3 regions of the Pseudomonas sp. X10 genome follow, and region 2 is predicted to be linked to each of the others. Evidence: predicted binding sites of a transcription regulator. Region 2 holds the regulator's gene; each other region holds the start of a gene.
What was found. Region 2 encodes FliA, which starts transcription of late flagellar genes. Its sites were predicted from a motif close to CTAAAGTTTNNNNNNNNNNNGCCGNTAA; they were not measured.

Region 1 (10,326 bases), 1.2 Mb from region 2:
GTCCGCCAGCTCGCCTGGCGCCTGGACAGCCAGCGTGTGGTCCTGGCGCCGGCCAGCACCGGTTTCAACCCGGATGTGCAAGTGCTGTTGTCGATCACTCGCCTGGATTCCGGCACCAACCAGCCGGCTGTCCTTGATGCCCAGTGGCGCCTGCTCGACCGCCGCGGCCACGTGCGTGACAACCGTATCGTGCATTTGGAGCAACCGCACGAGGGCAGCGAAGCCTCCCAGGTCCAGGCCCAGGGGCAATTGCTGCAAAAGCTCGCCGAGCAGCTCAGCACAGCCGTCAAGCCGTTGGCCAACCAGCCGGCTATCGCTGACGAGCCGCCGAAGAAGTCCTCCCGCGTCCAGGTGCGCAAGGAGCCGGAGAAGCCGAAGATCCCGATGGCCTCACCGATCCGTACCGATATGGAAGTGTTCCGCTTCTGACAGCAGACACAAAAAAGCCCGCAGTGATATGCGTAATGCTGTTCACTTAAGACATCTGTCGTGTGGTTTGGGGACGCTGCGCGTCCATCGCGACACAAGGCCGCTCCCACAAGAGGCTTGCCGATACATAAATGCGTGGCTTGCAAGCCCTCTGTAGGAGCGGCCTTGTGTCGCGATGGGCTGTGTAGCAGCCCCACCTGAAGGCACTCCAGCTTAAGTGAACATCACTGCGGGCTTTTTTGTGTCTGCTGTCAGAAGCGAGCTTGCCCGCGATAGCGGCGGATCGGTCAGCGGTGCTGCACCCGCTGGCGTACTCTTGGCTACAGCATCATCCTTCTGTATCGCTGTCAGGCCCGACGCTCGTCCATCCGTGCCAGTTGGCGTTCCAACATTGACGGATAGGGCTCCATCAGTCGTTCTACACAGCAAGCGCCCTCGGGGCTTGCGATCGGACGGATACGGGCGCGTTGGCGGATCAGGGCATCGTCGCTAATCTTTCGCTCGACCAGCAGTAGATTGCGGCTGTGCTGGGACAGGGCCAGGGCGTCCTGGGCCTTTTCAGTCAGCAGCAGGTCGATCTGGTTCAGGCCATGGAGATCCTCACCCAGGGCTAGGCCCAGCTGCAGTTGCAGGGTGATGCCGCTGTCCGCTACTTCAATCTGCAAGGCGTGGCCCAGGGCGCGCAGCAGCTCGCCGCAGCAGATGGCATTAGTCAGGTAGTCCTCGCCACTGTCATGGCTGTGGAACAGCAGCAATGTGCTGCCGTCGTTGAGCGTATGCATTTCACCGTCATACAGCGAGGCGGCCTGGTCCAGGCAGTCGCGGTAGCGTTCCAGCAGTTCGGTCAGGCGCGCGCGAGGCAGGCGGCGCAGTTGCTCCTGGGAGCCGAGCTGCACGGCCAGCACGGCGCTGGCCTGCGGTTCATCCGATACCTTGGGCACCTGCTTGGCCGGGCTGTCTTCTTCCTCTTCATCGAGTAGGCCGGCAAAGGCTTCGTCCTCATCCTCAGCGCTGGCTTTCGGCTCGGCCTTGTCCGGGCCGGAGACTGCAGGCGCTTCGTCGAAGTCCGGATCATGCAGATTGCGGACTTCGAAGTGGGTTTCTTCTTCGTCCTCGTGCTCTTCCTCCTCCGGCTCAGGTGGCGGTGGAGGAGCGAGACGAGTGTGCAACTGGCGAGCCAAGTCGCCGATCTCGTCCTGGCGGTCGACTGCCGGGGTGTAGGGGTGCGGGTCACGCAGCCACACGCGCAGTTGTAGCAGGGGAGTGGAGATGAAGCGGCCCAGGCGCAAGCTCAGGGTCAGCGCCAAGGCCAGCAGGATGGCTGCCAGGATGCCCATGCTCTGCAGGCTGATGGTCATCGGCTGGAGGAACTGGTTCATGTCCAGGCTGATGCGTAGCTGCCCGGCGGTCACGTCCTGAAAGGTGATTTTGGTCTGGTACAGGCCTTCGGTCTCACCCAGCAGGCTGTTTTTCGGGCGCTGGCCGGCTTCGGCGAGGATACGGTTGTCGACGCTGTAGATGGCTGCGTGGGCCACCAGTGGATTCTTCACCAGGTTGCCCAGCAGCACGTTGAGGCTGAGGATGTCGTTGGACACCAGCAACTCGGTCGCCGAGGTGGCGGTCTGGGTGGTCAGGCTCTGGCCAAGGGCATCGGCCTGGTCATGCATGGCCTGCTTGAACTGCAATCCCATGACGCAGGCATAGATCACCAGCGCCAGGGCCACCAGGAAAATATTGTGGCTGGCGATGCGCAGTGCCAGGGGAATGCGACGCTGGCGCAGGGCACGGAAGATCAGCAGGAAGAAGTTATCAGTCTTGACGGGCGTGGGCCGGTTCACAGAGCGCGGCTCTTTATGGCGGAAAAGGTGCTGCGCAGTATAGCGAGCGGTGTTTGGTCGGCAAAGTATCGACTGCACCCGATGAGCATCGAAAATCGGTAGAATGCGCTTTTTTTCATCGAGTCGGAGCCCGTCTTGCGCGAAATCGTCCTGATCAACATCACCGGTGAAGACCGTCCAGGTCTCACCGCGGCCATCACCGGCGTCCTGGTCCAGGGCGGTGCCAACATCCTCGACATCGGCCAGGCGGTCATGCACGGCGTCTTGTCGCTCGGCATCCTGGTGGATATTCCTGACACCGAGGCGGCCTCGAGGGTGCTGCAGGATATCCAGGCAAAGGCTCACGAACTCGGGCAGCAGGCGCGTTTCACCCCGATTTCTGAGGTCGACTACCAGCATTGGGTCGACAGCCAGGGCGAAGCCCGGCATATCGTTACGCTGCTCAGCCGCAAGGTCACCGCCGAGCAACTGCAACGGGTCAGCGCGATCATCGCCCAGTATGGCTTGAATATCGAGCATATCGACCGCCTGTCCGCGCGCGTGGCCCTGGATGCCCCGCTGGAAAAGGGCAAGGGCTGCATCGAGTTTTCCGTGCGTGGCGAGCCGAGCGATGCCCAGGCATTGCGCGCTGACTTCCTGGCCCTGGCCCAGGAGCTGAACATCGATATCGCCTTTCAACAGGACAACCTGTTCCGCCGTAACCGCCGCCTGGCAGTGTTCGACATGGACTCGACGCTGATCGAGGCCGAAGTGATCGACGAACTGGCCAAGGCGGCCGGGGTCGGCGAGCAGGTAGCCGCGATCACCGAGCGGGCCATGCGTGGCGAACTGGACTTCCGCGCCAGCTTCAAGGAGCGTATGGCGCTGCTCAAGGGCCTGGATGTGCGCGTGCTGGATGAGATCGGCGCATCCCTGCGTCTGACCGAGGGTGCCGAGAACCTGTTCGCTGAGCTCAAGCGCCTGGGTTACAAGACGGCCATTCTATCTGGCGGCTTCTCCTATTTCGCCAAGCAAGTCCAGGCTCGCCTGGGCATCGACTATGTGTTCGCCAACGAACTGGAAGTGGTGGATGGCAAGGTGACCGGCGTGGCGGTCGAACCGATTGTCGACGCTCAGCGCAAGGCTGACCTGCTCACCGAGCTTGCGCGCAAGGAAGGCCTGCAGTTGGAGCAGACCATTGCCGTTGGCGACGGCGCCAATGACCTGCCGATGTTGGCGCTGGCGGGCCTGGGCGTGGCCTTCCGTGCCAAGCCGCTGGTAAAACAGTCGGCCAAGCAGGCCATTTCGACCCTGGGGCTGGACGGTGTGTTGTACCTGCTGGGCATGCGCGACCGAGATGGGCGTGCCTGACGGGGTATGAAGGGCCACCTGCCGGTCCCGAGTAGCGCGGGACCGGCCAGGACCCTACAACGCTAATCCCCCGGCTGCCCATAAAAAGAAGGCCCTGCATGACAGGATTCATGCAGGGCCTTTTCTATGCGTTGCGGTTCAGCTCTGAACAGGCAATGCCAATTGCTGGCCCATGCTCACGGCAGATCCGGCGCCCAGGGTCTCGGCCCATTTCACTTGCTCTGGACCGAACAGCACGATGGCGGTCGAGCCCAGCTTGAAACGACCCAATTCGGCGCCTTTCTCCAGGTGGATCGGTGCGCGGCTGGCGTCATCGTAGCGGAACGTTTTGAGCTCACGCTTTGGTGGCGTCACCAGGCCGGCCCAGACGGTTTCGATGGAGGCCACGATCATCGCTCCGACCAGCACCACGGCCATCGGGCCGCGCTCGGTGTCGAACAGGCAGACCACACGCTCGTTCCGGGCGAACAACTCGGGGACATTCTCCGCCGTGGTCTGGTTGACCGAGAACAGGCGGCCTGGCACGTAGATCATCTCGCGCAGTGTGCCGGCCAGCGGCATGTGCACGCGGTGGTAGTCCTTCGGCGACAGGTAGATGGTGGCGAACTCGCCTCCCATGAACGGTGCGGCATTGGCTGGATCGCCGCCGAGCAGCTCCAGAGCGCTGAAGCTGTGGCCCTTGGCCTGGAAGATGCGGCCGTGCTCGATGGGACCGAGCTGGCTGACTGCGCCGTCGGCGGGGCAGAGGATCGCGCCTGGGGTTTCATCGAGGGGGCGCGCGCCAGGCTTGAGGGCGCGGGTGAAGAAAGCGTTGAAGTGCTCGTAGGCGGTCACGTCCTCGACCAGGGCTTGGGACATGTCCACTTGGTAGCGCTTGGCGAACCAGGCGGTGAAGGCGTTCTTGAGCCAGCGTACGCGGCACTCGGCGATGCAGCCGGCCAGCCGTGACAGAAGGTGATGCGGCAGCAGGTACTGGCTGATGATGAACAAGCGGGATTTCATTGTGTGTCCTTAGACGTCTCTACAGGCGTGTCCGGGTGGTTGCCCCATTCGCCCCAGGAGCCGGCGTATGCCTTGACTCGTGGATAACCGAGGGACTTGGCCACCAGGTAGGTGAAGCCGGAGCGGTGGTGGGTCTGGCAGTGGGTGACCACTTCCTTGTCCTGGGTGATGCCCAGCTGTTCGAGGATCTCGGGCATGTCCTGGCGGATGCGCAAGTTGTCGTTGAGGTCCATGCCGGCGGTCCATTCGAAGTTGACCGCGCCCGGAATGTGTCCACCCTTGGCGGCCAGGACCTTCTCGCCGCGGTACTCGCCCGGGCTGCGTGCATCCCAGATCACCAGGTCGGCGGCGCCCAGCCGGCTCTGCAGGTACTCGCGGGTGGCGGTAGGCTCGTCATGCAGTTGCAGGCTGACCGGGCCTCCGGCACTGGGTGGCACCTCTGTGGACAGCTTGTCGGCCGGCCAGGCCTGGATGCCACCATTGAGGTAGTGGTAGTGCTTGTGGCCGATGACATCGAGCATCCAGATGAAGCGGCCTGCCCAGCCGCCGCCTTCATCGTCATAGACCACGTAGACCGCGTCGCTGCGATGGCCCAGCTCACCGAACAGCTTTTCCAGGTCGGCACGGCTCGGCAACAGGCCGGGTGCCGGCGGCTGGCCCAGCTGGGTGCGCTTGGGATCGACGAAGCGGGCACCGGGCACATGGCCACTGCCATAGCGGTTGGCGCTGGTCAGGTCGATCAGGATCAGCTGCGGCGAATCCAAGCGAGGCAGCAGGTCGGCCGGCTCGATCACCAGGGGCAAACCAGAAAAGTCAGTCATCCACAGTCTCCAGGGTGGAACAGAGGGGCGATTGTAGCGCATGGCTCAGGCGTTGCGGTTGCCGAAGGCAGCCAGGGCGCGCTCGATACATTGCACGGTCTTGCCAAAGGCTTGCAGGCTGATGTCGGCCAGTGGCTTGCCATCCTGGTCGGCGATCACGAGCATCAGTACCTGGCCATTCACGGCCACCGAGCGCAGCAGCAGGTGTTGGCTCTTGAACAGGGCGCGCAGCGGCGCGGGCATCAGGTTCGAGAACTGGGTGTGATTCTCCGGCGTCAGGCGCAGTTGCGCGGCTTGGCTCATGAGGCGCTGCAACAGCTTGCTCTCTTCGATGGGCAGGTTTAGCGCCTCGACTTCCTTGGGCAGGCCGGCGCTTTGCTGCGTGCGCAGGCTGTTGTTGCCCTTGTCGAGCATCAGCAGCAGGACCCGTCGCATGCCGCAGGACATCAGGGCTCGCTTGGCATGGGTGCTCAAGTGGATGGTGTTGCCGAACGGGCTGGGGTGGGCCAGCAGTTCGCCGCACAGCTTGCGCCAGGTGCCCAGGTCCTGTGACGACGGGGGTGGCGGTGGCAGCATGTCTGGATGCGGGCGCCGTTGCTGCCATGGCCAGATCAGGGCTTCGGCAGGGTGGTACAGGGCCTCGCCTGCATGCTGGCGGGCACTGGCTGCCGCCTGCTGGTGCACCTGCTGCTGTACGTCGTCCAGGGAGGTTTGCAGGTAGAGGCTGGTCAGCAGTTGCCAGCGCAGCAGATGTGGATGGTCCCAGCCGACCTGGGCTGCCAGGGCCAGGCCGTTGGCCAGCAGTACGGTGTTGGCCGGTTGGTTGAACCAGCGTCGTAACCCGGGCTCCTCATCCAGGCGCTGCTGCTGATGCAGGCTGTTTTGGTCGCGGGCGATGCTCAGGGCTTTGGCCAGTTCTTCGCGCTCGTCCAGCAGCAGCCGGTACCCCTGGGTTACCCACTCTGGCAGACGCCAATATTCGGCCATGGCCCGGCACAGTTGCATGAGGCGCACGCCGAACAGCTCCTGTTCGACCGGCCCGGCTTCTTCGCTTTTGTGAATCACCCGCAGCTCCCACGTGTCGAGCAGCTTCGGATGGGTGACAGCCAGCGGCCAGAGCGGAGCGAGAAACAACAGGCTGCCCCAGTGGATTTCCTGCCACAAGCGTGCCAGGCGGCCGGCGAACAAGCCACTGGCCTGTTGGCTGGCGTGCTGGCTGATCAACTGGAACTGACGCAGGACTGGCGGGATATCCTCGGTCGGCACGGCGGGCAGGCGCCCGAGCAGTTTGCCGGTACGGGCGAGGCCAAGGCGGTTGAGGGCAGTCTCCAGGCTCTCAGCCGGTTCCGCCTGGCTTGCATTGGCCGGGTGGTTGGCTTCGCGCATGACGCTGAGCACCAGCGCGGGGCTGCCTTGCATCAGTTCGGCGATGTCGCGCAGAGACCGTCGACTGTCGTTGATGGCGGTCAGCACACGGTCGTGGCTGGTCTTCGGAACCGGCAAGCGGACGCCATCGAGAAGTTTCACCCAGGCGTCGAGAGTAGGAGGGATCCGAGTAGGGAACTGGGTGTCAAGTGGCATTGTGATATCGGCTCAAACTGGCTTTTCGCTTTGGCTGGCTATAGTCTGGCGCAGTCCTGCCGATAAGTAGAAGAAGAGTTTACACGCTTCCGCCCCCGACCCTGACCACGACTGTAAGTGCTTTGAATCTATGGCTAAAATTATCGGCATCATTGTCGTATTCGCGAGCGTCCTCGGCGGATATGTACTGTCCCACGGTAAAATCGCGGCTCTGATCCAGCCTTTCGAAGTGCTGATCATTGGCGGTGCGGCTTTTGGTGCCTTCCTCCAGGCCAACCCTGGTTACATGACCATGCATGTAATCAAGAAGTCGCTGAAGATGTTCAGCACCCGCTTTACCCATACCTTCTACCTGGAAGTACTAGGCCTGGTCTACGAGATCCTCAACAAGAGCCGCCGCGAAGGCATGATGGCCATCGAGGGCGATATCGAAGACCCCGCGGCCAGCCCGATCTTCGCCAAGTACCCGGCGGTGCTCGGCGATGCCCGCATGACCGCGTTCATCTGTGACTACCTGCGCATCATGTCGACCGGCAACATGGCCCCGCACGAGCTCGAGGGCTTGTTCGACATGGAGTTGCTGAGCCTCAAGGAGGAGCTGGACCACCCTTCTCACGCGGTGAACAGCATCGCCGATGGCATGCCCGGCTTCGGTATCGTCGCGGCGGTACTGGGCATTGTGGTGACCATGGCTTCGCTCGGCGATGGCGACCAGACTTCGATCGGCTTGCACGTAGGCGCGGCACTGGTCGGCACCTTCTTCGGTATCCTGGCGGCCTACGGCTTCTTCGGTCCGTTGGCCCACGCGCTGCGCCACGATGCCAAGGAAGAGCTGAACGTCTACGAGGGGATCAAGGCGTCGCTGGTCGCCTCGGCCTCTGGCATGCCGCCATCGCTGGCTGTCGAGTTCGGGCGCAAGGTGCTCTACCCGGCGCACCGGCCGAGTTTCATGGAGCTGGAACAAGCGGTTCGCGGTCGCTGAGTCATGGAGAACAATCAGCCCATCATCGTCAAACGCGTCAAGCGCTTTGGTGGCGATCATCACAGCGGCTCCTGGAAGATCGCCTTCGCCGACTTCGCCACGGCAATGATGGCGTTCTTCCTGGTGCTCTGGCTGTTGTCCAACGCCACTCCGGAGCAGAAGATCGCCATCGCCGGTTACTTCAAGGACCCGATTGGCTTCTCTGAGAGTGGTACGCCCTACATCATCGACTTGGGCGGTTCGCCCCAGCTCTCGCCGGAAAAGACCATCAACCCTGAGGTGAGGTCCGAGGCGACGCCCGATACCAGCATTCACCTGGGCCAGGACAAGATCGAAAGCATGGCCGAGCAGGTTGAGCGCGAGCGTCTCGAACTGCTGCTGCAAGAGTTGCAGAACAAGGTCGAGGAGAACCCGCAGCTGCAGAAGTTCAAGGACCAGATCCTGTTCGAGATCACCCAGGATGGCTTGCGCATCCAGATCATGGATGCCGAGAACCGGCCGATGTTCGATCTGGGCAGCGCGCGCCTGCAGCCATACTTCGAAGACATCCTGTTGGCCATGGCCGACACCATCAAGGCTGTGCCGAACAAGATCAGCATCAGCGGCCACACCGATGCCAAGCCTTACGCCGGCACCGGCAACTTCGGCAATTGGGAGCTGTCGGCCAACCGTGCCAATGCTGCCCGTCGCGCGCTCGTTGCTGGCGGCTACCCGGACGAGCAGGTAGCGCGGGTGGTCGGCTACGCCTCGTCGTCGCTGTTCGACCGCAAAGATCCATTCAACCCGGTCAACCGGCGGATCGACATTATCGTCCTGACCAAGAAGGCCCAGCGTACTATCGAAGGTGAACAGGCGGAGCCGACCCCTTCGTCGACCGGCAATCCGGGCGCAGTGGAGCCGGCTGTGCCGAAAGCCGAAGACGCGGCGCCAGCCCTGGAGCCGGTGCAGCCTCGCGAGTTGCGGCAGAAGCTGAACATCTTCGAGGAGGGTGTATTGAAGATGGACGACGCCCAGGAGTAAACCGGCTTCCTTGCGGATGCACCGGGCAGGAGGCCTGTTTCGGCCTCCTTGTGGGTATCAGTAACTGTCTTCAGGCAGGCTGGCGATGATCGAGCGGTAACTGTTCATGCGTTGAGGCTGGATGCGGCCATCTTCCAGGGCCATGAGCAGGGCGCAGCCAGGCTCGCGGTCGTGTTTGCAGTCACGGAAGCGGCAGGTCCCGATCAGATCGCGGAACTCGATGAAACCCGCTTCGACATCATCGCGGCTGACATGACCCAGGCCGAACTCACGGATGCCTGGGGAGTCGATCAGCTCACCGCCGCCAGGGAAGTGATAGAGACGGGCAGTGGTGGTGGTGTGGGTACCTTGCCCCGACCATTCGGACAGGTCGCCGACGCGTGTCTGGGCGTCGGGCAGCAGGCTGTTGACCAGCGAAGACTTGCCGACGCCTGACTGGCCGACGAACACGCTGATATGTCCGTCCAGGGCCTCCTGCAGGCGTTGCATGCCATCGCCTTGATGGGCCGAGACCTCCAGCAGGGGGTAGCCCAGTTGCCGGTACACCGCCAGCAGGGCGTTGAGCGCCGGAGCGTTTTGCTCGTTGATCAGGTCGGCCTTGTTCAGCAACAGCAAGGGCCGGATGCCGGCGTGCTCGGCAGCCACCAGATAGCGGTCGATCAGGTTGGCCTGGGGTTCCGGCGCGGGGGCGAAGACGATCACGATCAGGTCGACGTTGGCCGCCACCGGCTTGAGTTGGCCGTGGTTGTTCGGGCGGCATAGCTCGGTACTGCGGGGCATCTGCGCGACGATCACGCCAATGCCCTGGTTGCCTGCACGCCAAACCACGCGGTCGCCGGTGACCAGGGCTGGCAGGTTGGCGCGTAGGTGGCAGCGGAACACCTGGCCGGCGACTTCGCCTTCCTGGGCTTCGACCTCGACCTGCACTCCAAAGTGGGCGATCACCAGGCCCAGTTGTTCTGGCCCCAGGTCTCCACCTTCGAGCTCTTGCAGCACGTGCTGCTCGCGTTTGGCGGCGCGGGCAGCGCGCTCATTCTGGATTTTTTCGATACGCCAGTTCTGGCGGCGATTGAGCTGGCGTTTGGCCATGGAGGTTCCGTGGTGGCGGGGCGATAGAAAACGGCAGGCAGTTTAGCATGTAGGCTAATATGGCGGCTTAGTCGAGGAGCCTACCATGCAGAACCCGCAGAACCTGATCTGGATCGATCTGGAAATGACCGGCCTGGATCCGGACAACGATGTCATCATCGAGATGGCCACCATCGTGACCGACAGCGAGCTGAATACGTTGGCCGAAGGCCCG
Region 2 (10,326 bases):
CTTACTCCATGAAGCCTTGCAGCTTCAACTCGATCGAGCGCGGGTTCTCGCCTTCGGCGATCGATAGCAGGCCCTCAAGCAGCATCTCCCGGTAGCGCGACTGGCGCAGGACGATGGCCTTGAGCTTGCTGGCGATCGGCAGCAGGATCAGGTTGGCGCTGGCCACCCCATAAATGGTGGCGACGAAGGCCACGGCGATGCCATCGCCCAACTGCGCCGGGTCGGCCAAGTTGCCCATCACGTGAATCAGGCCCATCACCGCACCAATGATGCCGATGGTCGGCGCGTATCCGCCCATGCTCTCGAACACCTTGGCGGCCTGGATATCACGGCTTTCCTGGGTCAGGAAGTCGACTTCAAGAATGCTGCGGATGGCCTCGGGCTCGGCACCGTCGACCAGCAGTTGCAGGCCCTTGCGCGCATAGGGGTCGGGCTCGGCGTCAGCCACGCCTTCCAGGCCGAGCAGGCCTTCCTTGCGCGCGGTCAGGCTCCAGTTCACCACCCGGTCGATGCCGCCCGCCAAATCGACACGTGGCGGAAAGAAGATCCAGTTGATGATCTGCATCGCCCGCTTGAAGGCGCTCAGCGGAGACTGCAGCAAGGAGGCCGCCAAGGTGCCGCCCAGCACGATCAGCGCTGCCGGACCGTTGACCAATGCCCCGAGGTGCCCGCCTTCAAGGAAATTGCCACCGATGATGGCGACGAACGCGAGGATGATGCCGATCAGGCTCAAGACATCCATCAGGCACACGCCTCGACCAGATGCTTGCCGATCTCGTCCAGGCTGTACACCGCGTCGGCGAGGTTAGCCTTGACGATGGCCATGGGCATGCCATAGATCACGCAGCTCGCTTCGTCCTGGGCCCATACCGTGCTGCCGCCCTGCTTGAGCAAACGCGCGCCTTCACGGCCGTCGGCCCCCATGCCGGTGAGCACCACCGAAAGCACCTTGTCGCCATAGGACTTGGCGGCGGAGCCAAAGGTAATGTCCACGCAGGGTTTGTAGTTCAGGCGCTCATCGCCCGGCAGGATCTTCACCGTGCCACGGCTGTCGACCATCATCTGCTTGCCACCCGGCGCCAGCAGTGCCAAACCTGGGCGCAGCACGTCGCCGTCCTCGGCTTCCTTGACGCGAATCTTGCACAACTTGTCGAGCCGCTCGGCGAAGGCCTTGGTGAACGCCGCCGGCATGTGCTGGATCAACACGATCGGCGCCGGGAAGCTGGCCGGCAACTGGGTCAGCACCCGCTGCAAGGCCACTGGACCACCGGTGGAGGTGCCGATGGCAACCAGCTTGTAAGGCTTGCGCTTGGGCGCTGGAGCGCTGTGCAACGGCGCGGCGGCTGCACGGGCCGGAGCCGCCGCGCGCGCAGGAACGCTGGCGGCATGGCTGCTCGCAGGCGCTGGGACCGAAGCCGGGTGCGGCGTGGCGAAGCCGCCGAAGCGGCGGTTGCTGCGGGAGATGGTATGCACCTTCTCGCACAGCAACTGCTTGACCTTCTCCGGGTTGCGCGAAATGTCTTCGAAGTTCTTCGGCAGATAATCGACCGCGCCGGCATCCAGGGCATCGAGGGTGACGCGGGCGCCTTCGTGGGTCAGCGAAGAGAACATCAGGACCGGCGTCGGGCAACGCTGCATGATATGACGCACGGCGGTGATGCCATCCATCATGGGCATTTCATAGTCCATGGTGATGACGTCGGGCTTGAGCGACAGTGCCTGGTCGATCGCTTCCTTGCCATTGGTCGCGGTACCCACGACCTGGATCGTCGGGTCCGCCGAGAGAATTTCCGAGACACGGCGGCGGAAGAAACCGGAATCATCCACCACCAGGACCTTGACTGCCATAAACACTCCGTTAGGCGGCGCAACCGCCAGGCTGCGCCGCCGAAATCAAATACGCCGCGCCGCGTAACGCTTGAGCATGCTCGGTACGTCGAGGATCAGCGCGATGCGGCCGTCGCCGGTGATGGTGGCGCCAGACATGCCCGGGGTGCCCTGGAGCATCTTGCCCAGCGGCTTGATCACCACCTCTTCCTGGCCCACCAGTTGGTCGACCACGAAGCCGATGCGCTGGGTGCCGACCGAGAGGATCACCACATGGCCTTCGCGCTGCTCCTCATGCTTGGCGGAGCTGACCAGCCAACGCTTGAGATAGAACAGCGGCAGAGCCTTGTCGCGCACGATCACCACTTCCTGGCCGTCGACCACGTTGGTGCGCGACAGGTCCAGGTGGAAGATCTCGTTGACGTTGACCAGCGGGAAGGCGAAGGCCTGGTTGCCAAGCATGACCATCAAGGTCGGCATGATCGCCAGGGTCAGCGGCACCTTGATGACGATCTTCGAGCCCTGGCCCTTGGCCGAGTAGATGTTGATCGAGCCGTTGAGCTGGGAGATCTTGGTCTTGACCACGTCCATGCCGACACCACGGCCAGACACGTCGGAAATCTCGGTCTTGGTCGAGAAGCCCGGCGCGAAGATCAGGTTGTAGCAGTCCGATTCGCTCAGGCGGTCAGCGGCGTCCTTGTCCATCAGGCCCTTCTCCACCGCTTTGGCACGCAGCACGTTGGGGTCCATGCCCTTGCCGTCGTCAGAGATCGACAGGAGGATGTGATCGCCTTCCTGCTCGGCCGAAAGCACCACCTTGCCGCCACGCGCCTTGCCGGCGGCTTCACGCTCTTCCGGCATCTCGATGCCATGGTCGACGGCATTGCGCACCAGGTGCACCAGCGGGTCGGCCAGGGCCTCGACCAGGTTCTTGTCCAAGTCGGTTTCTTCACCGACCAGTTCCAGGTTGATCTCTTTCTTCAACTGGCGAGCCAGGTCGCGAACCAAGCGTGGGAAGCGCCCGAAAACTTTCTTGATCGGTTGCATGCGGGTCTTCATGACCGCGGTCTGCAGGTCAGCGGTGACCACATCCAGGTTGGAGACCGCCTTGGACATGGCCTCGTCGGCGCTGTTCAAGCCCAGGCGCACCAGGCGGTTACGCACCAGCACCAGTTCGCCGACCATGTTCATGATCTCGTCCAGGCGCGCCGTATCGACCCGCACCGTGGTTTCCGCTTCACTGATCGTATGCTTGTCGACCGCTGGCGCAGCAGCGCGCGCAGCGGCGGCAGGTTTGGCGGCGGCGGCCGGGGATGGCTTCGGCACTGGCGCCGGGGTCGGCTTGCCCTGGGCCTGGGTTTCAGGCTTGGCAGCCACGGCGCTAGCGGTGGTTAGCGAGCCAGCCGTGGTTTCGGAGAACTTGCCCTTGCCGTGGATCTGGTCCAGCAGGGCTTCGAATTCATATTCGGTGATGTGGTCGTCAGCCGCTTCGGTCGTGCCCGTCTCGCTCACAGCAACACTGGCGGCAGTTGGCAAGGCGTCGGCGGCGAAGGTGCCCTTACCATGCAACTGGTCAAGCAGCGCCTCGAACTCGTCGTCAGTGATCTCATCGCTGGCAGGTGCTGCTGCCTCGGCGCCACTGTCGGCGACCTCCGGCGCGAACTGTCCCTTGCCGTGCAACTGGTCGAGCAACGCCTCGAACTCGGCGTCGGTGATCTCCTCACCGCCCGCCTCACCAACCGCTTCAGCCTGCGCCTGCTCGGCGGCCTCAGCCTCGGCCTTGACCGCATCGAGGGAGTCGAGCAGTTGTTCGAACTCGGTGTCGGTGATGTCCGCCGCAGCCGCTGGCGCTTCGGCCACCGGCTGCGGCGCAACCTCGGCTGGTGCGGCGGCAGGCTCGGCCAGGCGCGACAGGGCGGCCAACAACTCGGGCGTCGCCGGGGTAACCTCGTTGCGTTCGCGTACCTGGCCGAACATGCCGTTGACGGCGTCCAGCGCTTCGAGAACCACGTCCATCAATTCCGCATCAACGCGCCGCTCGCCCTTGCGCAGGACGTCGAACACGTTCTCGGCGATGTGGCAGCACTCCACCAGCTCATTGAGCTGAAGGAAGCCGGCGCCCCCTTTTACAGTGTGAAAACCGCGAAAGATCGCATTGAGCAGGTCGGCATCATCGGGCCGGCTTTCCAGCTCGACCAGTTGCTCGGACAGTTGCTCAAGAATTTCGCCGGCTTCTACCAGGAAATCCTGCAGGATTTCTTCATCGGCGCCGAAGCTCATTAAACGTGCTCCCTAAAAACCCAGGCTGGACAGCAGATCATCGACATCGTCCTGACCGGACACGACGTCTTCACGCTTATCGGCATGAATCTGCGGACCTTCACCCCGAGTCGGATATTTTTCTTGATCTTTTTCAGCTCGCAGTTGCTGGTGGTCATGTTCGATACCGGCAAAACGGTCGACCTGGCTGGCCATCAGCACCAGCTTGAGCAGATTGCTTTCCACTTCGGTGACCAGGTGGGTCACGCGCTTGATCACCTGGCCGGTCAGGTCCTGATAGTCCTGGGCAAGCAGGATATCGTTGAGGTGGCCAGCGACCTTGCGGCTCCCCTCTTCACTGCGCGTCAGGAAACTGTCGACGCGCTTGGCCAGCTCGCGAAACTCCGAGGCCGCCACTTCGCGGCGCATGAAGCGCTGCCAGTCGACACTCAGGGCCTTGGCCTCCGCCGCCAGGTCATTGAGCACCGGCGTGCTTTCCTCGACCAGGTCCATGGTGCGGTTGGCCGCGCCTTCGGTCAGCGTGACCACATAGGACAGGCGCTCGGTGGCATCGGTGATCTGCGACACTTCCTCGGCCTGCGGCATGCGCGGGTCGATCTGAAAGCTGACGATGGCGCTGTGCAGCTCACGGGTGAGCTTGCCGACTTCGTGGTACAGGCCGCGGTCGCGGGTCTGGTTCAACTGATGGATCAGCTGCACCGCCTCGCCGAACCGTCCCCGCTCGAGGCTCTCGACCAGTTCCTGGGCGTGTTTCTTCAGGGTCGCTTCGAACTCCCCCAAAGACGAATGTATTGGCTCCATGGCGCCCCCTTGACGGACTCAGCCGTTGACGCGTTCGAAGATCTTCTCGATCTTTTCTTTGAGCACCTGAGCGGTGAAAGGCTTGACCACGTAGCCATTGACCCCTGCCTGGGCCGCTTCGATGATCTGGTCGCGCTTGGCTTCGGCGGTGACCATCAGTACTGGCAGGTGCTTGAGGCGCTCATCGGCGCGCACCTTGCGCAGCAAGTCGATACCGGACATGCCCGGCATGTTCCAGTCGGTCACCAGGAAATCGAAATGGCCGCTTTCGAGCATCGGCAGCGCGGTGGTGCCGTCATCAGCCTCCTGGGTATTGGTGAAGCCCAGGTCGCGCAGCAGGTTCTTGATGATCCGCCGCATCGTCGAGAAGTCATCAACGATGAGGATTTTCATGTCTTTGTTCAATTAGATAGACCTCCAAGCAGTCTTAAACACGCTCAGCGCTGAGCGTGCACTTCAATCAATTCGGCACTACGTAGGCAACGACTGCAATGAGCCTTGGGTCAGCGCGCCCGCCATTCCCCCAGGCGGCTGCGCAACCGCGCCGCACACTGGCTGTGCAGCTGGCTGACACGCGACTCGCTGACCCCCAGGACCTCACCGATTTCCTTGAGGTTCAGCTCTTCGTCGTAGTACAGCGCCAGGACCAGACGCTCGCGTTCCGGCAGGTTGGCGATCGCATCAGCCAGGGCGGCTTGGAAGCGTTCGTCCTCCAGGTCGCGCGACGGCTCGGGCTGGGCACTGGCGCCATCCTCGTGCAGGCCTTCGTGCTCGCCGTCCTGCAACAGGTCGTCGAAACTGAACAAACGGCTGCCCAAGGTATCGTTCAAGATCCCGTAGTAATCATCGAGACTCAATTGGAGTTCGGCAGCAACCTCGTGATCTTTAGCGTCACGGCCGGTTTTTGCTTCAACTGCACGGATCGCGTCGCTGACCATGCGGGTATTGCGGTGTACCGAACGCGGCGCCCAATCACCCTTGCGCACCTCATCGAGCATGGCGCCACGGATGCGGATGCCGGCATAGGTCTCGAAACTGGCGCCTTTGCTGGCATCGTACTTGTTGGCGACTTCCAGCAGGCCGATCATGCCGGCCTGGATCAGGTCTTCGACCTGCACGCTGGCTGGCAGGCGTGCCAACAGGTGATAGGCGATGCGCTTGACCAGCGGGGCGTAACGCTCGACCAGGTCGTACTGCGCGTCACGCGAGGCCTTGCTGTACATCTGGAAACCGCTTGCATTCATAGGACGGGACCCGCGCTAGTGGGCTGCACCAGGCGCTCGACGAAGAACTCCAGGTGCCCACGCGGGTTGGCAGGCAACGGCCAGCTATCGACCTTCTGGGCGATGGCCTTGAAGGCCAGCGCGCACTTGGAACGAGGGAAGGCTTCGTAGACGGCACGCTGCTTCTGCACGGCCTTGCGAACACATTCGTCGTAGGGCACGGCGCCGACGTATTGTAGGGCGACGTCGAGGAAGCGGTCCGTGACCTTGGTCAACTTGGCGAACAGATTGCGCCCTTCCTGCGGGCTCTGGGCCATGTTCGCCAGGACGCGAAAACGGTTCATGCCGTAATCACGGTTGAGCAGTTTGATCAGCGCGTAGGCGTCAGTGATCGACGTAGGCTCGTCGCACACCACCAGCAGCACTTCCTGGGCGGCGCGGACAAAGCTGACCACCGAGTCACCGATACCTGCAGCGGTGTCGATGACCAGCACGTCGAGGTTGTCACCGATCTCGCTGAAGGCCTGGATCAGGCCAGCATGCTGGGCCGGCGCCAAGTGCACCATGCTCTGGGTACCGGAGGCGGCCGGCACGACGCGCACCCCACCTGGGCCCTGCAGCAGCACATCGCGCAGCTCGCAGCGCCCTTCGATGACGTCGGCCAGGGTGTGCTTGGGCGTCAGCCCGAGCAACACGTCGACGTTGGCCAGGCCAAGATCGGCGTCCAGCAGCATGACGCGGCGGCCAAGGTCAGCCAGCGCCAATGACAGATTCACTGAAACGTTAGTCTTGCCGACGCCACCTTTGCCACCGGTTACGGCGATCACCTGTACGGGATGCATGCTACCCATATTTGTTCTTTACCTTGTCTTGCTTAGACCCAGGCCACATTGAGGGGCTGTGCTGTCAACGCCGGAGCCAAACCGGGCAACCCCTTCATGCAGATATTTTGCAACAGTATCATCCTCAACCCACGCGTTTGCCCGGATTGTGGTAGAGATCAGCGAACATATCGGCCATCGCCTCTTCGCTGGGCTCGTCCTGCAACTGAACACTGACCGCACGACTGACCAATTGGTGCCGCCGCGGCAGGTGCAAATCATCAGGAATGCGGGGCCCATCGGTCAGATAGGCCACCGGCAACTCATGACTGATGGCCAGGCTCAGCACTTCGCCGAGGCAGGCCGTTTCATCGAGCTTGGTCAGGATGCAACCGGCCAGGCCACAGCGTTTGTAGCTATGGTAGGCGGCGGTCAGCACCTGCTTCTGGCTGGTGGTTGCCAGCACCAGGTAGTTCTTGGCGGCAATGCCGCGTCCGGCAAGGGTTTCCAATTGCATGCGCAGGGCCGGATCGCTGGCCTGCAGGCCAGCGGTGTCGATCAGGATCACCCGCTTGCGCAGCAACGGCTCCAGCGCCTGGGCCAGGGACTGGCCGGGGTCGACATGGGTCACCGAGACATTGAGGATCCTGCCCAGGGTCCTCAACTGCTCCTGGGCGCCGATACGGAAGCTGTCCATGCTCACCAGCGCGAGGTTCTGCGCGCCGTACTTGAGCACATAGCGAGCGGCCAGCTTGGCCAGGGTGGTGGTCTTGCCCATACCGGCAGGGCCAACCATGGCGATGACCCCGCCCTCCTCGATCGGCTCGACTTGCGGCACGTCGATCATCCGCGCCAGGTGCGCCAAGAGCATGCGCCAGGCCTGGCGCGGTTCTTCGATCCTCGCGGTCAGGTCAAGCAGCTCCCGCGACAGCGGGCCAGACAGGCCGATGCGTTGCAAGCGTCGCCAGAGGTTGGCCTGCTGCGGCTTGTTGCCTTGCAGCTGGCTCCAAGCCAGGGAGCCGAGCTGCACTTCCAACAGTTCGCGCAGGCCCGAGAGCTCCGAACGCATGGCGTCGAACAGGCGCGGGTCGACCGCTGCGGGTGCTGGCCGGGCCGGGGCAGCCGGCTCATCGGCGTGCGGCTCGACCAGCGGCTCAGAGGCGGTCAGCGGCAACCCGGCAAACAGCTGCCGGTTGCCTTCGTCACTTTCGTTGCGGCTGCTCAACTCGGCCTGGGCGGTGGCGATGCGCGACTGGGTCTTGCGCAACTCGTCTTCCAGTTCGACGTTGGGCACCCGTGGCGACAAGGCGGACAGCTTGTAGTCCAGCGCAGCCGTCAGCTCGACACCGCCGGCGATCCGCCGGTTGCCAATGATCGCGGCATCGGAGCCGAGCTCATCACGGACCAGCTTCATGGCCTGACGCATATCGGCGGCGAAAAAACGCTTAACTTGCATATCCCACTACCTCAGCCGTTGGGGCCCACGGTGGCAACGATAGTCACTTGCTTGTTGTCCGGTATTTCCTGGTACGCCAAAACATGCAAGTTCGGCACCGCCAGACGGCCGAAACGCGACAGCATCGCGCGGATCGGCCCTGCGACCAGAAGGATCGCCGGCTGCGCCTGCATCTCCTGGCGTTGAGCCGCTTCGATCAATGAACGCTGCAGCTTCTCGGCCATGCTCGGCTCAAGAAGCACACCGTCTTCTTGGCCTTGCCCAGCCCTTTGCAGACTATTGAGCAAAATCTGTTCCAACCTTGGCTCGAGGGTAATGACAGGCAGCTCGGACTCAACGCCGACAATGCTTTGCACGATAGCTCGACACAATCCAACACGCACTGCCGCAACCAATGCGGCGGTATCTTGACTCTTGCCCGCGTTGTTGGCGATCGCCTCGGCGATACTGCGGATGTCGCGTACTGGCACTTGCTCGGCAAGCAATGCCTGCAGCACCTTGAGCAGGCCCGACAAGGAAATGACACCCGGCACCAACTCCTCGGCCAGCTTCGGAGAGGCCTTGGCCAGCACCTGCAACAGTTGCTGGACTTCCTCGTGGCCGATCAGCTCATGGCAGTGCTTGTAGAGGATCTGGTTCAGGTGGGTGGCGACCACGGTACTGGCATCCACCACCGTGTAGCCCAGCGACTGCGCCTGACTGCGCTGGCCGACGTCGATCCACACCGCTTCCAGGCCAAACGCCGGGTCGCGCGCGGCGATACCGTTGAGCGTGCCGAACACCTGACCCGGGTTGATCGCCAGTTCGCGGTCCGGATAGATTTCCGCCTCGGCCAGGATCACCCCCATCAGCGTCAAGCGATAAGCGCTGGGTGCCAGGTCGAGGTTGTCGCGGATGTGCACGGTGGGCATGAGGAAGCCCAGGTCCTGGGAGAGCTTCTTGCGCACCCCCTTGATCCGCGCCAGCAACTGCCCGCCCTGGTTGCGGTCGACCAGCGGAATCAGACGGTAGCCGACCTCCAGGCCGATCATGTCGATCGGCGTCACATCGTCCCAGCCCAGCTCCTTGGTCTCCAGGGCACGTTGGGGCGATGGCAGCAGGTCTTGCTCGCGCTGCGCCTCCTCCTGTGCCTTGACCTTGACCTGTTGCTGCTTGCGCCAGACCAGGTAAGCACCGCCAGCGGCGATCAGGCCAAGGCTGAGAAAGGCGATATGCGGCATGCCCGGCACCAGGCCGATGACCACCATCAAACCTGCGGACACCGCCAGCGCCTTGGGCGAATCGAACATCTGCCGATTGATCTGCTTGCCCATGTCCTCGGAGCCCGAGGCCCGGGTGACCATGATCGCCGCAGCGGTGGACAGCAGCAGCGAGGGCAACTGCGCCACCAAACCGTCACCGATGGTCAGCAAGGCGTAGACCTTGCCCGCTTCGCTGAACGGCATGCCATGTTGCAGCATGCCGATCAGCATGCCGCCGATCAGGTTGATGAAGAGGATCAGCAGGCCAGCGATGGCATCACCGCGAACGAACTTGCTGGCACCGTCCATCGAACCGTAGAACTCGGCCTCCTGGGCCACCTCGGCGCGACGCGACTTAGCCTGGGCCTGATCGATCAGGCCGGCGTTGAGGTCGGCGTCGATGGCCATCTGCTTGCCGGGCATGGCGTCGAGAGTGAAGCGCGCACTCACCTCGGAGATCCGGCCAGCGCCCTTGGTGACCACGACGAAGTTGATGATCATCAGGATGGAGAAAACCACCGCACCGACGACGTAGTTGCCGCCGATCACCACCTCACCGAAGGCCTGGATCACCTTGCCCGCCGCCTGGTGGCCCTCATGGCCGTGGAGCATCACCACCCGCGTCGACGCCACGTTCAGCGCAAGACGCAACAAGGTCGCCACCAGCAGGATGGTCG
Region 3 (10,326 bases), 2.6 Mb from region 2:
AGTTGCCCTGTCTTTGAGACCATTGCCGCTTCGAGTACCGGCAAGCATTCAGACCAGCCCATGCCGCTGGGCGAGTTCGATCAGGTCCACCAGGGAACGGGCATTGAGTTTGAGCAGAAGTCGCGCCTTGTACGTGCTGACTGTCTTGTTGCTGAGGAACATGCCTTCGGCGATTTCCTTGTTGCTCTTACCCCGGGCCAACTGCTGCAGAACCATCATCTCCCGGCCGGAGAGACGCTCCACCATATCCGCCTCGCTGGCCCCGCCCATGCTCGAGCGGGTCTTGTGCAGCGCCTGGTTGGGAAAGTAACTGTAGCCGGACAGCACCGCCTTGATGGCGCTGAGCAGTTCGGTAAGGTCCTGCTGCTTACAGACATAACCGGCGGCCCCCGCCTGCATGCAGCGCATCGAAAAGTGGCCCGCTGCCTGGGAAGTCAATACCAGCACCTTCGACATGACGCTGTTGGCCGCCAAGCGGGCGATGACCTCCAGGCCGTCAAGCTTGGGAATGCCGATATCCAGTATGACGATGTCCGGGAGAAACTCCCGCGCAAGTTGCAGCGCATCCACACCATTGTCCGTCTCCGCCACGACTTCGTAGCCATGCCGCTCCATCAGCATGCGGACAGCCAGGCGAATGACCGGATGATCATCCACGATCAGCACTTTATTCATGGGATATCCATTTTCTCGTTGTTCTATTTCTAAAATCGCACGATAGCCTAGTAAAACACGACAATGCGCGGCGACTCTCCATACACTTACAAGCAGGGATGAGTACTACAGATTTCGCGGAAAACCCCTACACATCGCATCATTTCGCAACAGTTGCCAGAAGCCCCCTCATGGATTAACTGGCAAGCAAAACTAGCATCACCGGAAAACTTCCCCATACCGCTGCATTCAATATGAGTTGAGAGAATTTTCCCAAAATACAAAGTCAACATCGGAAAATAGCAACATGCCCAAGGGGGGCTCATTTCCTCGACGAAACTGCGTACAGTGCTTCTAACTCCGACGGCATGCTAAAGGTTGGCAACCTACCAACAGACAGCCAAGCCCATGAGCCGAACAGACCCCATCAGTCCGCTGACCATCATTGCCATCTTCGCCGGTATCATCGAAGCCTCCGCGCTGGCTTCACTACCGTTTCTGAGCGAAAGAAGCCAGTCCATCTATACATGGTTTCTCGTGGCTTTCCCGTTCTTCCTGACGGTACTTTTTTTCCTGACGCTGAACTTCAACTACAGGTCTTTATACTCACCCTCGGAAGAAAAGAGCGCCGCTGAACTTTCTCCCGCCCCTGCTGAGTCACAGGAAGACTCAATTGGCGCACAACCTCCGGCCATCACGAACGGCGCAGATATAGCAACACAACAGGCAGGTCCGCCTTCTCCCCGGACTTCCAGCGTCTTGAACAGTTCCGTTGTTGGGGACGTCATGATCCTCACCGTGTCAGGGACTGATGCGAGAAAGGTGATTGCTGCGCATATATTGCGTACCGCGGTTCAAGAACATCGCAAGGAACGCCACTGGGTGATAAACAATCTTGACAGTCAGACGCGTATTACCCTCAGCGTACGCCCCTTGCCGACTGCGCCTGAAAAGGTCGGCGCATGATCAAAGTGAAGCCAATGGCAAGGCAAAAAAGGTTCTTCACAGGTTGCAGGGGGAGTCAGTGGGATTGCGCGATGACCACCAGATGCATGCCTTGAGTCCTATGGCGCTCTTGGAACCCCGCTCGGGATCTAAAGAACAACAAAGAACCCAAGGCATGCACCCGCTAGCCATAAAAAAACCCGGCACGCCGGTAATGCTGTTCACTTAAGACATCTGTCGTATGGTTTGGGGCCGCTGCGCCCCCATCGCGACACAAGGCCCCACTTGCCATCTGTGGGAGCGGCCTTGTGTCGCGATGGGCTGCGTAGCAGCCCCACCTGAAGACACTCAAGCTTAAGCGAACAGCGTTACCGGCATGCCGGGTTTTTCGTCACCAAGCGCCAACCTCAGAGCAGCGAACGGCCCTTGTTGGCAGCAATGCGCATGCGCAGCGCATTGAGCTTGATGAAACCAGCAGCATCTTCCTGATTATAGGCGCCGCCATCTTCCTCGAAGGTCGCGATGTTGGCATCGAACAGGGAGTCGTCCGACTTGCGGCCAACGACGATGACGTTGCCCTTGTACAGCTTCAGGCGCACCACGCCGTTCACGTTGGCCTGCGAAGCGTCGATCATCTGCTGCAGCATCAGGCGCTCTGGGCTCCACCAGTAACCGGTGTAGATCAGGCTGGCATACTTCGGCATCAGCTCATCCTTCAGGTGAGCGACTTCGCGGTCCAGGGTGATCGACTCGATGGCACGGTGGGCCTTGAGCATGATGGTGCCGCCAGGCGTCTCGTAGCAGCCACGGGACTTCATGCCCACATAGCGGTTCTCGACGATGTCCAGACGACCGATGCCATTCTCGCCGCCGATGCGGTTGAGAGTGGCCAGCACGGTGGCCGGAGTCATCTCGACACCGTCGATGGCGCTGATGTCACCGTTGCGGTAGGTCAGCTCGATGTAGGTCGGCTTGTCGGGGGCGTTCTCTGGCGAAACGCTCCAGCGCCACATGTCTTCCTCGTGCTCGGTCCAGGTATCTTCCAGGACACCGCCTTCGTAGGAGATGTGCAGCAGGTTGGCATCCATCGAGTACGGCGACTTCTTCTTGCCGTGACGTTCGATCGGGATACCGTGCTTTTCGGCATAGTCCATCAGCTTCTCGCGGGACAGCAGGTCCCACTCGCGCCAGGGTGCGATGACCTTGACGCCAGGCTTGAGCGCATAGGCGCCCAGCTCGAAACGCACCTGGTCGTTACCTTTGCCGGTAGCGCCATGGGAAATGGCATCAGCACCGGTTTCGTTGGCGATTTCGATCAGGCGTTTGGCGATCAGCGGACGGGCGATGGAGGTACCCAGCAGGTACTCGCCTTCGTAGACGGTGTTGGCGCGGAACATCGGGAAGACGAAATCACGCACGAACTCTTCGCGCAGGTCGTCGATGTAGATTTCTTTCACGCCCAGGGCCTGGGCCTTGGCGCGGGCCGGTTCGACCTCTTCGCCCTGACCCAGGTCAGCGGTGAAGGTCACCACTTCGCAGTTGTAGGTGTCCTGCAGCCATTTGAGAATCACCGAAGTATCAAGGCCGCCGGAATACGCCAGTACGACCTTTTTTACGTCCGCCATGCCATCACTCCACGGGGTTGTACGGAAAGCCGTTGATTGTACCGGCCTTCCCGCGGAATTTACAGTGGGGCGACAGCTTGTGATGACAAAGCGACAAGAACTGTCGAGAGCGCGACCACTGGTCGCGCTCAGGATCCTACTGGCGTGGCCGGATCCGTCGGCGCCGCAGCCGGGGCGCCGGAAACACTGGTGGCCGGTGTGTCCGCAGGCTTGTCAGGCGCGTTCTCCAGCGGCTTTGCGACCGGAGCCAAGCGCTCCAGCTGGATACTCACCCGGCGGTTGCGCGCCCGATTCGCGGCGCTGCTGTTCTTGACCAGCGGGTAGCGTTCGCCATGAAAGCGAACGGTGAATTGCTCTTCGGGCACACCACGGGCCTTGAGGTACTCCATGACAGCCAACGCGCGGCGGCGCGACAAGTCGCGGTTGGCCAGGCGATTGCCGCTGTTATCGGAGTGACCGTCAAGTTCGATGTGATTGACCGTGGGATCAGCCTTCAGGTAGTCGAGAATCACGTCAAGGCGCGCCTTCGCAGCGCTGTCCAGCTCGATCCCCCCGCCGGGAAAACCCACCTGGGCCTGGCGGACCTGGTCATAATTCATCGGCAACAGTTTGCTGACACACGTTTGATAATCGCTATAGGCTTTATTGAAGCTCACCGGCAACACCCGGACCTCCATCACCCGGCCACCCTCACCCGTGTAGTTGCGGACCACGGTGCTGCGACCGTCGAGCAAACCGTTGATCAGGCGGCTGGCCTGCCCTTGGGATGAAGTGAAAAGAACGCCACTGCGCGCCATACGCACCGCGCCCAGGTTGATGTCACCCCGCCCCGGTTGCCATGGCGCCGCTGCCGCCAGCAAGGTGGCAGAACCCGCACCCAACGCATTGCCGGGCGAGCGCAGCTGGAAAATCGCCTGTTCGCCAGCCCGACGCACAAACTCGCCGCTGCCGAAATCAGCGATAGGCTGGGTCAAGCGGCACTCGAATTGGTCGCCCTCCACCTTCCACTCGATGTTCTCCATGCGAGTCTGGAAAGTCAGTGCCATGGCCGGCAGGCTGGCAAACACACTGAACAGGGCTAGGTAACGCTGGCGCACGGGCGGCTCCACAGATTTTCCACGGCATACCTGCACGCTATCGGTCCGCTCCGGCAAAACTTGATAGCCAGTGCTCGCCCTTGGCTTTTCCGGTAGCATTCACCCTGAGTTCGACCCGCCTGGAATCCCCAATGTCCGATCGCCTGACCCTCCTGCGTCCCGATGACTGGCACATCCATCTTCGCGATGGAGCTGTTCTGCCACATACTGTCGGCGACGTGGCGCGCACCTTTGCCCGCGCCATCATCATGCCCAACCTGGTCCCGCCAGTGCGTAACGCTGCCGAGGCTGGCGCCTACCGTGAGCGTATCCTGGCCGCACGCCCGGCTGGCAGCCGCTTCGAGCCGCTGATGGTGCTCTACCTCACCGACCGCACCCGCCCCGAGGACATCCACGCGGCGAAGGCCACGGGGTTCGTCCACGCTGCCAAACTGTACCCGGCCGGCGCCACCACCAACTCCGACTCCGGCGTGACCAGCATCGACAATATCTTCCCGGTGCTCGAAGCCCTGGCCGAGGCCGGCATGCCCCTGCTGGTGCACGGTGAAGTGACACGCGGTGAAGTCGACGTGTTCGACCGCGAGAAGCTGTTCATCGACGAGCACCTGAGCCGTGTGGTCGAGCGCTTCCCGACCCTCAAGGTCGTGTTCGAGCACATCACCACCGCCGATGCCGCGCAGTTCGTCAAGGAAGCACCGAGCAACGTCGGCGCGACCATCACTGCCCAGCACCTGCTGTACAACCGCAACCACATGCTGGTCGGCGGTATCCGTCCGCACTTCTACTGCCTGCCGATCCTCAAGCGCAACACCCACCAGGTGGCGTTGCTGGACGCCGCCACCAGCGGCAGCAGCAAGTTCTTCCTCGGCACCGACTCGGCACCCCACGCCCGCCACGCCAAGGAAGCCGCCTGCGGTTGTGCCGGCTGCTATACCGCCTATGCCGCTATCGAGCTGTACGCGGAGGCTTTCGAGCAACGTAACGCCCTGGACAAGCTGGAAGGTTTCGCCAGCCTGCACGGCCCGGCCTTCTATGGCCTGCCAGCAAACACCGACACCATCACCCTGGTCCGCGACGAATGGACTGCCCCCGACAGCCTGCCCTTCGGTGAGCAGACCGTCGTTCCGCTGCGCGCCGGTGAAAAGCTGCGCTGGCGCCTGCTGGAGGACAATGCGTGAGCGAAGATCGCTTTGATGACGACCAGGACGGTCAGGTTAGCGGCCCACGTCACCCGATGGCCGAACGCTTTCGCGGTTACCTGCCAGTGGTGGTGGATGTCGAGACCGGCGGCTTCAACAGCGCCACCGACGCCCTGCTGGAAATTGCCGCGGTCACCATCGGCATGGACGAGAAAGGCTTCCTGTTCCCGGAGCACACCTACTTCTATCGGGTAGAGCCGTTCGAAGGCGCCAATATCGAACCGGCAGCGCTGGAGTTCACCGGTATCAAGCTGGATCACCCGCTGCGCATGGCAGTAAGCGAGGAAACGGCACTGACCGACATTTTCCGTGGCGTACGCAAGGCGCTGAAAGCCAATGGCTGCAAGCGGGCGATCCTGGTCGGGCACAACAGCAGCTTCGACCTGGGATTCCTCAATGCTGCGGTGGCGCGCAACGACATCAAGCGCAACCCGTTCCATCCTTTCTCCAGCTTCGACACAGCTACCCTGGCCGGCTTGGCCTATGGCCAGACCGTGCTTGCTCGGGCCTGCCAGAGCGCCGATATCGACTTCGATGGCCGAGAGGCGCATTCGGCACGCTACGACACCGAGAAAACCGCTGAACTGTTCTGCGGCATCGTCAACCGCTGGAAAGAAATGGGCGGCTGGCGTGACTTCAACGACTAAGTTGCAAATTTCAAACCTGTCTAGTCCTGAAGCTTGAAGCTAAAAAAACCGGCCTGATCAAGGCCGGTTTTTTTTCACGCATTGGCGCTTACAGCTTGCCAGCGTTCTCGCTCAGGTAAGCAGCAACGCCTTCTGGCGAAGCGGTCATACCTTTGTCGCCTTTCTTCCAATTGGCAGGGCAGACTTCGCCGTGCTCTTCGTGGAATTGCAGGGCATCGACCAGACGCAGCAGTTCGTCCATGTTACGGCCCAGTGGCAGGTCGTTGACGATCTGCGAGCGGACAACGCCGTTCTTGTCGATCAGGAAGGCGCCACGGAAAGCTACGCCGCCTTCGGACTCGACGTCATAGGCCTTGCAGATCTCGTGGGAGATGTCGGCTGCCAGGGTGTACTTGACCTGGCCGATGCCGCCCTTGTCGACCGGGGTGTTACGCCAGGCGTTGTGGGTGAAGTGCGAGTCGATCGAAACGCCGATCACTTCAACATCGCGAGCTTGGAACTCAGGGATGCGGTTGTCCAGGGCGATCAGCTCGGACGGGCAGACGAAGGTGAAGTCCAGTGGGTAGAAGAACACCAGGCCATACTTGCCCTTGATGGCCGAGGCCAGGTTGAAGCTGTCGACGATCTCGCCATTGCCCAGTACAGCGGCGACGGTGAAATCCGGGGCTTGTTTGCCTACGAGCACACTCATTCGATATCTCCTGATAATGGTGAAAATGGACTGCCCGAGCGGGATGGTCCGCTCGGAATCACACAAAGGCCGGCCATCATACACCGCTTGACGTGACACGCCGAATTCAACCGCCGGTCGCTCAAGGACAGGGCTTAGGGAAAGAGTTTTGACAAGCATTCTCATTACCATTAAGCTCCAAACCATCAAGCCGTAACCAGCGATGGTCTGACTCTTATGTATGTGTGTCTTTGTGTTGGTGTAACCGACGGACAGATCCGCGATGCGATCTATGAAGGATGCTGCAGTTACAAGGAAGTCCGAGCCGCCACCAATGTCGGCACCCAGTGTGGCAAATGTGCCTGCCTGGCCAAGCAGGTGGTGCGTGAAACCCTCACTGATCTGCAGGTCAGCCAAGCCGCCCTGCCCTATCCCGCAGAATTTACTGCGGCATAAAACCCTGAATTCGAAGAACCGGACCTAGTGTCCGGTTTTTTTATGCCTGCAATTCAAGAAGTTAGGCTTAAAACGCGGTTCACAAACATTCTTATTCCGATTAATTTTCACTTAATATTCAATAACTTAGGTTTGACAGCAACAGTTGTCAGGCTCAAACTCCTGCTTATAGGCACACTTCTACAAGGGCAGGACCCCATCATGAAAGGCGACGTAAGCGTCATCCAGCATCTCAACAAGATCCTCGGAAACGAGCTGGTCGCGATCAACCAGTACTTCCTGCACGCGCGCATGTACGAAGATTGGGGCCTGGATAAGCTCGGCAAGCACGAGTACAAAGAATCCATCGACGAGATGAAACACGCTGACAAACTGATCAAGCGTATTCTCTTCCTCGAGGGTATCCCCAACGTCCAGGACCTGGGCAAGCTGCTGATCGGCGAGCACACCCGGGAAATGCTCGAATGCGACCTGAAGATCGAACAAAAGGGCCTGGTCGACCTCAAGGCCGCTATTGCTCACTGCGAAACCGTGGGCGACTTCGGCAGCCGTGAGCTGCTCGAGGACATCCTCGAGTCAGAAGAAGAACATATCGACTGGCTGGAAACCCAACTGGGTCTGATCGACAAGGTCGGCCTGGAGAACTACCTGCAATCGCAGATGAGCGAATAACCTTTCGCCAACAAAAAGCCCCGCAATCGCGGGGCTTTTTGTTGGCGCGTGCCACCGGGCCAGCGAACTGGCCCGGCGAACGGAATCAGGCTTCGGAAGCCTTGGCGGCCGCTTCCTTGATCAGGGTCTGCAGTTCACCCTTCTCGAACATCTCCAGCATGATGTCGCTGCCACCGACCAGTTCACCGCCGACCCACAGTTGCGGGAAAGTCGGCCAGTTGGCGTACTTGGGCAGGTTGGCGCGGATTTCCGGGTTCTGCAGGATGTCGACGTAAGCGAACTTCTCGCCGCAACCCATTACAGCTTGCGCAGCACGCGCCGAGAAACCGCACTGCGGGGCATTCGGCGAGCCTTTCATGTAAAGCAGAATGGTGTTGTTGGCAATCTGCTCTTTGATTGTTTCGATGATATCCATGGAGCACCTCGGCTGAACTTTCCGACGATCGTCGGCACGGTGAGGCATTGTATCGGAAAGCCGAGCAGCGTGCTCGGCCTTGCCGATCCTCAGGCCGCCACCACCTCCACCGGCACACCGTTCAACGCAGCGTTGCCCGACACTGCGTCGCGCCGGTGCTCGTCGGTGAGGTCATTGGCACTGGCTCCCGCCTGGGCGTTGGCGATCGCCAGGTGCACGCCCTTGCGCCCGTGGCCATAACCATGCGGCAGACTGACCACGCCCGGCATGACTTCGTCGCTGGCCTGCACCTGCACTTGGACCGTGCCTACCCGCGAACTGACCTGGACCCATTGCCCATCCTGCAGTTGCCGTTCGGCGAGGTCCGCCGGGTTCATCAGCAACTGATGACGGGGCTTGCCTTTGACCAGCCGGTGGAAGTTATGCATCCAGGAGTTGTTGCTGCGCACATGCCGGCGTCCGATCAGCAGCAGTTGCCCAGGCTCTGGCGGCACTTGCCGGGCAAGGCGCTGCAAATCGTCGAGCAAGGCCTGGGGAGCCGCCTCGACGCACTGCCCCGGAGTCTTGAGCCTTGAAGACAGGTTCGGCTGCAGCGCCCCAAGGTCCAGGCCATGTGGATGCTGTGCCAAAGTCTCCAATGACAAGCGCCAGGGCGAGGTATCACCATAGCGCCCATGGCGCAGGCCATGGTCGATCATCTGTGCCGGCGCCTGGGTCGGCTTCAGCGTCACCTGCGCTCGCTCGGCAAATGCCTGGGCCAGGCCGACGAAGATCTCCCAATCGTGCAAGGTCCCTTCAGGCTTGGCCAGGATCGCCCGGTTGAAACGGGTGACATTGCGCACCGCGAGCAGGTTGAACGTGGTGTCGTAGTGATCGTTCTCCAGTGCCGAGGTAGAAGGCAGGATCAGGTCGGCATGGCGTGTGGTCTCGTTGATGTACAAGTCGATGCTAAGCATGAACTCGAGCCCATTCAGGGCTTGGTCCAACTGTCGTCCATTAGGCGTGGAGAGCACCGGATTACCGGCCACGGTGACCAGCGCCCGGACCTGCCCTTCCCCCGGCTCGAGAATTTCCTCGGCCAATGCCGCCACCGGCAGTTCGCCACCATACTCGGGCAGGCCAGAGACCCGGCTTTGCCAGGCATTGAAATGTCCGCCCGAGGTGCTGGCCACCAGGTCGACCGCAGGCTCGGTGCATAGCGCGCCGCCGACCCGGTCGAGGTTACCGGTGACCAGGTTGATCAACTGCACCAACCAGTGGCAAAGCGTACCGAATGCCTGGGTGGACACCCCCATGCGGCCATAGCAGACCGCCTTGTCGGCAGCCGCGAAGTCACGGGCCAGTTGGCGGATCGCGTCGGCAGGTATCCCGCACAGCGCGCTCATGGATTCGGCGTCGAAGGGGGAAATGGCCTCTTGCACCGACTCCAGCCCTTGCACGGGCAAATGCGAGCCACGCGCCAGGTTCTCCACGAACAGGGTATTGAGCAACCCACACAGCAATGCGGCATCACCGCCCGGCCGAATGAACAGGTGCTGATCGGCCATGGCCGCCGTCTCGCTGCGCCGCGGATCGATCACCACCAAGCGGCCGCCACGCGCCTGCAAGGCCTTCAGGCGCTTCTCGACATCCGGGACGGTCATGATGCTGCCATTGGATGCCAGTGGATTGCCGCCAAGGATCAGCATGAAGTCGGTGTGGTCGATGTCCGGGACCGGCAGCAGCAGGCCATGTCCATACATCAGGTAGCTGGTCAGGTGATGCGGCAACTGGTCGACGGAGGTGGCGGAAAAACGGTTGCGAGTCTTGAGCAAGCCGAGGAAGTAGTTGCTGTGGGTCATCAGACCATAGTTGTGCACGCTGGGGTTGCCTTGGTACACCGCCACGGCATTGCGTCCATGGGCCTGCTGAATATCCCAGAGCCTCTCGGCCGCCAGGGAGAAGGC

Region 1: the regulator FliA is predicted to act here: its motif matches at 7,060-7,087, upstream of motA (flagellar motor stator protein MotA).
Region 3: the regulator FliA is predicted to act here: its motif matches at 4,359-4,386, upstream of ACYU03_RS06160 (flagellar protein MotY).

What each region holds. Positions count from the first base shown of each region.
Region 1 covers NZ_CM142677.1:5,162,577-5,172,902, reverse strand. Annotated here, with positions in the region: gene ACYU03_RS23550 (PqiC family protein) at 1-429, shown strand, start outside; gene ACYU03_RS23545 (histidine kinase) at 777-2,267, opposite strand; gene serB (phosphoserine phosphatase SerB) at 2,403-3,617, shown strand; gene asd (archaetidylserine decarboxylase) at 3,756-4,619, opposite strand; gene ACYU03_RS23530 (rhodanese-like domain-containing protein) at 4,616-5,440, opposite strand; gene ACYU03_RS23525 (HDOD domain-containing protein) at 5,486-7,021, opposite strand; gene motA (flagellar motor stator protein MotA) at 7,152-8,003, shown strand; gene motB (flagellar motor protein MotB) at 8,007-9,023, shown strand; gene rsgA (small ribosomal subunit biogenesis GTPase RsgA) at 9,081-10,112, opposite strand; gene orn (oligoribonuclease) at 10,198-10,326, shown strand, end outside.
Region 2 covers NZ_CM142677.1:3,953,812-3,964,137, forward strand. Annotated here, with positions in the region: gene ACYU03_RS17890 (flagellar motor protein) at 2-742, opposite strand; gene ACYU03_RS17895 (protein-glutamate methylesterase/protein-glutamine glutaminase) at 742-1,848, opposite strand; gene ACYU03_RS17900 (chemotaxis protein CheA) at 1,894-4,107, opposite strand; gene ACYU03_RS17905 (protein phosphatase CheZ) at 4,120-4,908, opposite strand; gene ACYU03_RS17910 (chemotaxis response regulator CheY) at 4,927-5,301, opposite strand; gene fliA (RNA polymerase sigma factor FliA) at 5,412-6,152, opposite strand; gene fleN (flagellar synthesis regulator FleN) at 6,149-6,982, opposite strand; gene flhF (flagellar biosynthesis protein FlhF) at 7,098-8,408, opposite strand; gene flhA (flagellar biosynthesis protein FlhA) at 8,420-10,326, opposite strand, start outside.
Region 3 covers NZ_CM142677.1:1,317,798-1,328,123, reverse strand. Annotated here, with positions in the region: gene ACYU03_RS06175 (response regulator) at 49-675, opposite strand; gene ACYU03_RS06170 (hypothetical protein) at 1,063-1,620, shown strand; gene ACYU03_RS06165 (argininosuccinate synthase) at 2,007-3,224, opposite strand; gene ACYU03_RS06160 (flagellar protein MotY) at 3,353-4,321, opposite strand; gene pyrC (dihydroorotase) at 4,453-5,499, shown strand; gene rnt (ribonuclease T) at 5,496-6,167, shown strand; gene ACYU03_RS06145 (peroxiredoxin C) at 6,256-6,858, opposite strand; gene ACYU03_RS06140 (bacterioferritin-associated ferredoxin) at 7,075-7,293, shown strand; gene bfr (bacterioferritin) at 7,495-7,965, shown strand; gene grxD (Grx4 family monothiol glutaredoxin) at 8,051-8,380, opposite strand; gene ACYU03_RS06125 (molybdopterin-dependent oxidoreductase) at 8,470-10,326, opposite strand, start outside.